4 regions of the Streptomyces sp. NPDC034103 genome follow, and region 1 is predicted to be linked to each of the others. Evidence: riboswitches for the same ligand, from Rfam matches in the RefSeq annotation. Region 1 holds a riboswitch; each other region holds the start of a gene.

What was found. Region 1 has a riboswitch for cyclic di-AMP ahead of ACZ56U_RS19555 (M23 family metallopeptidase). Riboswitches for the same ligand answer to the same signal wherever they lie in the genome.
Region 2: another riboswitch for cyclic di-AMP. It lies ahead of ACZ56U_RS16785 (transglycosylase family protein); the one in region 1 lies ahead of ACZ56U_RS19555 (M23 family metallopeptidase).
Region 3: another riboswitch for cyclic di-AMP. It lies ahead of ACZ56U_RS27005 (C40 family peptidase); the one in region 1 lies ahead of ACZ56U_RS19555 (M23 family metallopeptidase).
Region 4: another riboswitch for cyclic di-AMP. It lies ahead of ACZ56U_RS09310 (M23 family metallopeptidase); the one in region 1 lies ahead of ACZ56U_RS19555 (M23 family metallopeptidase).

Annotation. Positions count from the first base shown of each region.
Region 1 covers NZ_JBVISS010000008.1:230,250-232,439, reverse strand. The annotation lists gene ACZ56U_RS19560 (alpha-galactosidase) at 1-670, shown strand, start outside; cyclic di-AMP (ydaO/yuaA leader) riboswitch at 996-1,155, shown strand; gene ACZ56U_RS19555 (M23 family metallopeptidase) at 1,158-2,114, shown strand.
Region 2 covers NZ_JBVISS010000007.1:97,201-99,390, forward strand. The annotation lists gene eno (phosphopyruvate hydratase) at 1-350, opposite strand, end outside; gene ACZ56U_RS16785 (transglycosylase family protein) at 672-1,373, opposite strand; cyclic di-AMP (ydaO/yuaA leader) riboswitch at 1,377-1,584, opposite strand; gene ACZ56U_RS16790 (transglycosylase family protein) at 1,789-2,190, opposite strand, start outside.
Region 3 covers NZ_JBVISS010000012.1:151,649-153,838, reverse strand. The annotation lists partial or broken gene ACZ56U_RS27020 (prevent-host-death protein) at 105-224, opposite strand; partial or broken gene ACZ56U_RS27015 (ATP-dependent Clp protease proteolytic subunit) at 223-463, shown strand; gene ACZ56U_RS27010 (hypothetical protein) at 471-779, shown strand; cyclic di-AMP (ydaO/yuaA leader) riboswitch at 1,139-1,335, shown strand; gene ACZ56U_RS27005 (C40 family peptidase) at 1,339-1,812, shown strand; gene ACZ56U_RS27000 (ATP-binding protein) at 1,911-2,190, opposite strand, start outside.
Region 4 covers NZ_JBVISS010000003.1:662,604-664,793, reverse strand. The annotation lists gene ACZ56U_RS09310 (M23 family metallopeptidase) at 1-910, opposite strand, end outside; cyclic di-AMP (ydaO/yuaA leader) riboswitch at 922-1,079, opposite strand; gene ACZ56U_RS09305 (PP2C family protein-serine/threonine phosphatase) at 1,313-2,190, opposite strand, start outside.

The DNA of each region.
Region 1 (2,190 bases):
CGTGCACGCCTTCTACGCCCTGCTGGACCGGCTCAGGGCGGCCCACCCGGACGTCGCCTTCGAGTCCTGCTCGGGCGGCGGCGGCCGGATCGACCTCGGTGTGCTGAGCCGGACCGACCAGGTGTGGACCTCCGACAACACCGATCCGCTGGACCGGCTCGCCATCCAGCACGGCTTCAGCCAGATCCACCCCGCGCGCGTGATGGCCGCCTGGGTGACCGACAGCCCGAACGCCATGCTCAACGGCCGGGTCAGCTCGCTGCGGTTCCGGTTCGTCAGTGCCATGGCCGGGGTGCTCGGCGTGGGCGGCGACCTCACCCGGTGGACCGAGGAGGAGCTCGCCGAGGCCCGTGAGTGGGTGGAGCTCTACAAGGAGATCCGGCCCCTGGTGCAGCGCGGCGACCAGTACCGGCTGCGGCCGCCGCGGGGCGGGCTGAGCGCCGTGCAGTACGTCCTCGGGGACGAGACCGTGGTCCTCGCCTCGCTCCAGGCGCAGAGCTACGGCGAGCCGGTGCCGGCGCTGCGGCTGCGGGGGCTCGATCCGGCGGCGTCGTACGAATGCCTTGAAACGGGCGAAATCCACAGAGGGGCTGTATTGCTGCATCACGGACTTCGCGTCGGCTTGCGGGGCGATTTGGATGCGACAGTTCTTCGGTTGCGCCGCATCTGAGCCTTCTGTCCGAATTGGCGCCTTCATTCGTGTTGCGATGCGTTCATTCCAACTCGCTCTGGAATAGCGGGACCTGTGAATCGGGCACGTGAGGAGCGTCATACCCGTGACGGTGCGTCGCCCGTCATGTTCACGTAATCTCCATGTTTTTCCTGGGGTTTGGAGGGGTGGAGGCGGACGTAATTCACGCACGGTGACCGGTAATTCCCACAGGGGATCACGAGGAACGCATTCACCTGGAACCTCTTACTTGTCCCTTTGCGTCCTGCTCGCTTACGTTCGCCATCCATCCGGACGGACGCCCAATCCTGCCGCCGCCCGGAGTCCCCACTACTCACCCGTGAACGGCAGGAGCGGGGGACCCACAGGTACAACTGCCTGTTCCGGTCTCCGGAACGGCTAGGGGTTAAGCCGCACCTCGGTGCGGCCGGGCATCTCCAGCTCGCACCCGACAGCTCACCTCGTAGGCGCCGGAGAGGAATTCGCCATGCCCGCGAAGGGTAAGCACCGCCGTCCGAAGGCCCAGCGCCTGACCCGCTCGATCGCCGTCGCCGGTACCGGCGGAGCGGCACTCGCCCTCCCGCTGATGGGTGCCGCGGGTGCCCACGCGGCCCCCTCACAGTCCGCTGCGCAAAAGGCCGTCCAGTCCCTTCCGGCCGCCGAGAAGACGGCTGTCGACAAGGTGGCGGAGAAGAAGAGCGCCGCGAACACCGCGACCGTGCGCACCTATTCGGTGCGGGCCGGTGACTATCTTTCGAAGATCGCCGACGAGCAGAACGTCAGCGGCGGCTGGCAGAAGCTCTACTCCGACAACCGCGAAATCGTCGGCTCCGACCCGTCGCTGATCCACCCCGGTCTGAAGCTGACCCTCGGCAAGAAGGCCGCGGCGAGCACGGAGAAGTCGGCGGACACGTCCACGAGCACCCGGAAGTCCTCGTCCTCCGCGTCCGGTTCGTCCTCGAAGGCCTCCTCGAAGTCGAGCACGACGGCCGCCACCCAGAGCAGCGAGTCGACCGGCGCGAGCAGCAGCGCCGGCGGCTTCACGCTCCCGGTCGCCGGTGCCACCGTCGGCACGCCGTACCGCATGGCCGGCAGCATGTGGTCCAGCGGGTACCACACCGGCGTCGACTTCGTCGTCCCGACCGGTACCTCGCTCAAGGCCGTCGGCGCCGGCACGGTCGTCTCCGCCGGCTGGGGCGGCGCGTACGGCAACCAGGTCGTCATCAAGCTCGCCGACGGCTACTACGCCCAGTACGCCCACCTGTCCTCGCTCTCGGTCTCGTCCGGCCAGACCGTCTCCGCGGGCCAGCAGGTCGGACTCTCCGGCGCGACCGGCAACGTCACCGGTCCGCACCTGCACTTCGAGATCCGCACCACCCCGGACTACGGCTCGGACGTGGACCCGGTCGCCTACCTCCGCGCGAAGGGCGTCTCCGTCGGCTGACCCCCACTCCACGTGCCACCGAAGGCCGGACCCCGATCCCCGGGTCCGGCCTTCGGTGTTGCCGTGGGTGCGTTCG
Region 2 (2,190 bases), on a different contig from region 1:
GCGAGGGAGACGCCGAGGATGGCGTTGGCGCCGAGCGAGCCCTTGTTGTCGGTGGCGTCCAGGTCGAACATCGCCTGGTCGATCAGGCGCTGCTCGGTGGCGTCGTAGCCGACCAGCTCCGGGCCGATCTGCTCGATGACCGCGAGGACGGCCTTCTCGACACCCTTGCCCTGGTAGCGGTTCGGGTCACCGTCGCGCAGCTCGATGGCCTCGAAGGCGCCCGTGGAGGCGCCGGAGGGGACGGCGGCACGACCGGTGCTGCCGTCGTCGAGGCCGACCTCGACCTCGACCGTGGGGTTGCCTCGGGAGTCCAGGATTTCCCGGGCTACGACGACGTCGATGGACGGCACGAGCATCTCCTTCTTGGGATGTGACACGGTCCGCCGGGACCGCGGTGGGTTCTGCGAGACCGAGCCTAACCGCCTCCGGGCGATCGGCCACCGCGTGGACCGCCCCGTGGACAGAACCGAGAGTAAATTGTTTCTGAACCGAACAAACTGACAGCGGCGTCCCGGCGGCCACACATGAAAGAAACCCCGCCCCGGTGCGTACGGGGGAACACGCACCGGAGCGGGGAGCCCGTGGGGACGGGGGGCCCTCACGAGGCCCTCGGCATGAGGACCGCGCACGTGAGGGCGCTGTGGTTCGGCCGGGACGCGGCTGTGTCCCTCTTACTTGAGGTGCAGCTGCTGGCCCGGGTAGATGAAGTCGGCGTCGCTGACGATGTCCTTGTTCAGCTTGAACACCTTCTGCCAGCCGCCCTTGACGTCGTGCTCCGCGGCGATGGAGCTGAGGGTGTCACCCGTGACGACCTTGTACTCGCCGTCGCCCTTCTTGACCTTCTTGCCGGTCGGGGTGGTGACGGTCTTCTTCGCGGCCGGACGCTCGGAGGAGCGGGAGGCCTGCTGCTCGGAGGAACGCGTGCCGGTGCTGGTGCTGTCGCTGCCGCTGTTGCTGCCGCTGTCGTTCGAGGACGAGCTGGAGCCGCCACCGGTGTAGCCGGCGCCGGACAGGCCCACGCCACAGCTCGGCCAGGCACCCTTGCCCTGGCTCGCGAGGACCTTCTCGGCGATCTCGATCTGCTGCGCCTTGGAGGCCTGGTCGGCGGTGGAGGCGTACGCCGTGCCGCCGTACGCGGCCCAGGTGGAGGCGGAGAACTGCAGGCCGCCGTAGTAACCGTTGCCGGTGTTGATGGACCAGTTGCCGCCCGACTCGCACTGGGCGACGGCGTCCCACTCGGAGGCGGTGGCGGCGGAGGCGTTGCCGGCCGCCATCAGCGGAGCGGCGATGGCGACACCGGTGACGCCGGCGAGCGCGGCGGCGCGGGTGGCCTTGGACGGACGACGGTGCTTGCCCTTGGCGGAAAACAGCATGGTGGATCCCCTCACCGACGCCTGCGAGGTGAGCTGTCGGGTTCGGGCCGGTTGAGTTGCCCGGCCGCACACCTCGCCTCTCGGCGCGCTGCGCGGCTCCACCCCAAGCCGGTTCCGGCGGCCTCTCGGCCATGAGACCCCGTGAGGCCTCAACTTCCGGACCCGGCACTTACCTTGGGTCCCCCGCTCCTGCCTACGGCGCTTGACGCGACGACTGTTCCCGTACGGCCGCTGGCAGGATTCGGCGTTGCGGCAGCCGGGGCTCGCGGTGACGAGCGGTGTTGACCGTAGACACGGAACCCGGGGGATTTCAAAGACGATCAGGGCTTCTGAGACTCATCCCACACTTTCACCAAGCCGGACATTTACGGCTAATTGGGGACGCGAACTCGCGGTTTCTGCTGGGGATTTCGCCCTATTCGCTACCGAGAGCAAGGGTCTGACCGGGCTCGATCGCGCTCGGGTCGGCACCGATGACCTGCTCGTTCGCGGCGTAGAGCCGGCGCCATCCACCGTCGAGCTCAAGGGAGTCGGCGATGGAGGCGAGCGTGTCGCCGGTCCGGACGGTGTACGAGCCCTCGTCGGCGCTCGCACCCCGGTGCCGGCCGGTGCCCTCGGAGGGGGCGACGAGGGCGCCGGTGTCCACCAGGTTCGAAGAACCGCCCTCTCGCCAGGAGTTGTCCGATTCGTCACTCTCGGTCGGCGCGGCGGACGAGCCGTCGGAGGACGGCGCACCACCCGAAGCGGGGCCGGAGTTGTCCGGCTTGGCGGACTTGTCCGCATCGGCGCCGGGCGACGGGGAGGCGCTGCCGGACGA
Region 3 (2,190 bases), on a different contig from region 1:
GACCACCGCCGCGAGCGGGACCGTGCGCCCCGGTCGGCGCACGGCCCTCGCGCGTCCGGAAAGGCTCGGGGGAGCCCCGACGAAGGCTCAGGGAGCCCGATGCCTCAGGAGGCCCCGGGGCCGTGGTGGTGCGCCGTGATGCCGAACCGTTGCTGTTCGCGAGGGGCGGCAGCGACCTCGCGAACGGCGGAGACCGCGCTGATCACCTGTTCCTCGGCGGTCTCCCTGCCGCAGCCCGTGGAGGGACAAGCGAGCGATCTCGCCGTCCAGGCGGCGGAGTTGGGGCGCGTCCGGGCCTCTGGAGGAGCTGCTCGTACGGCACACCGGCCGCACCCCCGAACAGGTCACCGCGGACATCGAGCGGGACAAGGTCCTCGACGCCCAGGAGGCCCTGGAGTACGGCCTGGTGGACCGGAGCATCCCCAGCCGCAAGGCCCCCCGCCCCGCACCCGGCGACCGGTGAGCGGGCGATGCTGCCGCCGGAGCTCCCTCCCCTGCCCGCGCTGACGCGTGCCGAGGGCGAGTTGATCGACCGTTACCTCGACGCGGTCGACCTGCTCGGCCGGATCAACCCGGCGCCCGACGGGGACACCTACCGTGGACTGCGGGCCGCCCAGGCGCTGGTGACGAAGGCCGTCGAGCTGCGTGACGCGCTGGTGACCATGCATCAGCGCGGCGAGACCGAGCTGCACGCCCCGACCCTGGCCCGGGCGCTGCGGGTGCTCGACGGTGAGCGGCACACGGCCCGGGTCACCGTGCCGCCCTCCTCCGACAGTTGACGCGACCGCGACCGCGGCCGGTCCGGACGTTCCGCACCCTGCCGAGAGGTCCGGACCGGCCTTGAAACGGACCGAAAGACGTACCCCCTTTTGGAGTAGACCCCTCTCCTCGGACAGGGCCGTTCAGGTTGCGCAACGCGGGTAGCCCGAGCCCGGAACGAGGACCTCCGATGCTGGTCCGGGGGCCCGCGCCCCCCTGGACGCTCCCTCGAACAGACGAGTGTCCACCCGAACGGGTGAGTGGTGAGTAACGCCACAAATCCCCGATTCCATTGGGTTTTTCGGCGTGGAGTGCGTGAAGATCCCTGACTGACGACAAGACCCCGCCGCAGCGGCGGGGCGATCCGGGCGGACGCCGAGTCCTGCCGCCGCCTGGATGACCGGTCGACAGGAGTGGATCGGCAGGAGTGGAGGACCCAAGCACGACGGGTCGCCGGGACGGTCACGCCATGACCGGGCCTGAGCAGCCCTTGGGGTGAAGCCGCGTCAGCGGCCGGGCAACTTCGCCAGCCCGAATCCGACAGGTCATCCTTCACAGGCGGCTGACGAAGGGTTGCGCATGTCTGCGCTCAATCGTGTCCCGTCGCTCATGGTCCGGGCCGGTACGGCATCGGCTCTCACCATCGCCGCCGTGGGCGGCTCGATCGTGGTCCCGGGCGTCGCCTCCGACGCCGAGGCGGCCACATCGTCGACGAAGGCACTTCAGGTAGCGGCTTCCAAAAAAGGCTCCCCGTACAAGTACGGCGCCGCGGGACCGCACCGGTTCGACTGCTCCGGGCTCACGCTGTACTCGTTCAAGAAGGCGGGCAAGAAGCTGCCCCGTACGGCGGCCCAGCAGTACAACAAGACCCGCCATATCTCCGCGGGGAACCGCAAGGCCGGAGACCTCGTGTTCTTCCACTCCGGCTCCAGCGTGTACCACGTCGGCATCTACGCCGGTAAGGGCAAGATCTGGCACTCCCCGAAGAGTGGGGAGGTCGTGAAGCTTCAGAAGATCTGGACCAAGAGCGTCTGGTACGGCCGGGTCAAGTGACCCACCCCGTGCGGGTGAGGGCGGCCTGACCCGCCGTCACCCGCACGGGTCGTCGACGGCCCCTGAAGGGCGCCTCCGAGGACTCGGGGCGCCCTCTTTCACGGCTCCTGCTGACCCGCCGCGGAGACCGGCTCGGCCGGGACCACCCAGGGGAGTTCGATGGAGACGGTCTTGCCCCCCTCGCGGGTGGGCCGGACTCTCAGCTTGCCGCCGCACTCCGCGGTCAGCCAGCGGATGATCACCATGCCGCGGCCGTTGTCCTGCTGGACCGCGGCCGGCAGCCGCTTGGGGAAGCGGGGGTGGCTGTCGGTGACCCCGATACGCAGGTGTTCGTCGCGGTCCAGCTGGATGTCCACCGTGAAGGTGGGCGACTGCCCC
Region 4 (2,190 bases), on a different contig from region 1:
CGACCTTCTGCCCCACGCTCACGCTGATCGAGGACTGGTGGGCGAACCACACCTCGGTGCCGTCGTCGAGGGTGAGGACGGTCTTGTAGCCGTACGAGCCGTCCCAGCCCGCCTGCGTGATGGTGCCGCTGTGGACCGCCTTGATGAGCGAGCCGGTGGGAGCGGCGAAGTCGAGACCCGTGTGGTAGCCGGAGGACCACAGGGAGCCGGCCTGCATATAGGTGGAGGTGATGGTGTACGAGGAGGTCGGCAGCGTGTACTGCTTGGCCAGCTCGGCCAGACGCTTGGCCTCGGCGGCCTTCTCGGCGTCCGCCTCCGCCTTCTTCTTCGCCTCGGCGGCGTCGTCCGCGGCCTTCTTCAGCGCGGCGGCCTCGGCCTTGGCGGCCTCGTCGGCGAGGGCGGTCTGGGTGGCGAGCTGTGCCCTGTCGGCGACCTGGGTCTGCTGGCTCTCGGCCTGCGCCATGATCCGGTTGCGCAGCGACTCGCCGGCGCCGGAGGTGGTGGAGGCCTGGATCGCGTCCGTGGTGGCCGTGGGGGCGGCCGTGGGGGCCGCGGCGAGGTCGCTCAGCACGGTGGCCGAGCCCTGCGGCGCCTCCTCCCCGCCCGACACGAACGGCAGGTCCGGCATCGAGAGGGAGACCGGCGGCTTGCCGGTGTTGGCGCTGGCCATGCCTGCCCCGCCGACGGCGGCTATGACGCCTACGCCCAGGACGGTGGAGCTGCGGGCGAATCCGCCGCTGCGCTGCTTGGTGACCCGGTGCTTTCCGCGTGCCGGTCGGACGGAGTCCTCGGTGGGATTCCAGACGTCCTGCGGACCCTCGTCGTGGTGGTAGCTGCCGTGGCCGAAGGCATCGGTGCTGCGCTGGCTCGGCACGTACGGGGCCTCGGGGGCAGGCGGGTTCGACGCCACGTGGGCGTACTCCTTTCCTTCCTTCTCGCCTACCGGGTTAGCTGACGGGTTCGGAGCAGGAAGGTCTCCTACGCGCGTATACCGACCGTGGTGCCACGGCGGCGTTCGCACGATTCACCCCAGGGTGGTGGTTCCCCGGCTCCCTTGCGGGATTAAGCGCGTGAGCACGGAGCCGTCTCTTGTGACGGCTGGGACGACCGCGCTGCGTTATCGAACGTTAATAGACCCGGGGTGTGGATTCCAAGCTGTTCCGCTTGATCATTAACCTTTCTCGCCAGGACGTACAGACCTATGAGCGGTGAAAATCGGGCGAGTTGACCACGCCTCAGCAGGTCCACCGGCGTTGACGGCACGTCAGTCGCCATGCGGAGGGCGCCCGACCGGTCACCGGATGTGACCATGTCACGGTCGGCGTACGGCGAGCAGCGCCATGTCGTCCGTCAGGGCACCCCCGGTGTGCCGGCGCACCTCCGCCGCGAGCGCGGACAGCAGCGCCCCCGGATCGCGGAAGGCGCGTCCCGCGAGCCGCGCCGCCGGGTCGTAGAACTCCCCGTGCCGGTCCCGGGCCTCGGAGAGCCCGTCGGTGTACAGCAGCAGCGTCGCCCCGACCGGGAAGGCGACCTCCTCGGCGCGGTCCGGCCAGGTCCCCAACTCGCCCATCCCGAGCGGCAGCGCGGCCTCGGCGGCGGGCAGCGACCGCACGGTGCCGTCGGGACACAGCAGCAGCGGCGGCGGATGGCCGCGGTTGAGGATCCGGACCAGCCCGTCACCGTGGGGCAGTTCGGCGAGGACGACGGTGGTGAACCCCTCGAAGGCGTCCAGCCCCTCGCGCCGGGTCCCCTCCCGGGCCAGCGCCCGCTCCAGCCGCCGCGCGACCGCCTCCAGGCCCGCCTCCTGCTCGGCGGCCTCCCGGAACGCCCCGATGACGACGGCGACGGCCGCCACCGCGCCCATGCCCTTGCCGCGCACGTCCCCCACCACCAGCCGTACCCCGTGGGGGCTGTCCTGGACGGCGTACAGGTCCCCGCCGATGAAGGCGTCCTGCTGCGCCGCCTCGTAGCGCACCGCGATGTCGAAGCCGGCGATCCGGTCGGCGGGGCCGGGCAGCACGGCCCGTTGGGCGGCCTCGGCGATCTCGCGCTGTGAGGCGAGCCGTTGGTCGCCGCGGTGCACCACCCGGTTGAGGACGGTGGCCAGCACGGCGACGGTGGCCACGGTGAGCACCTCGGTGAGGGCGTCCGCGTCCACCTGGAGGCCGTAGCGCAGATGCACGGCGAAGG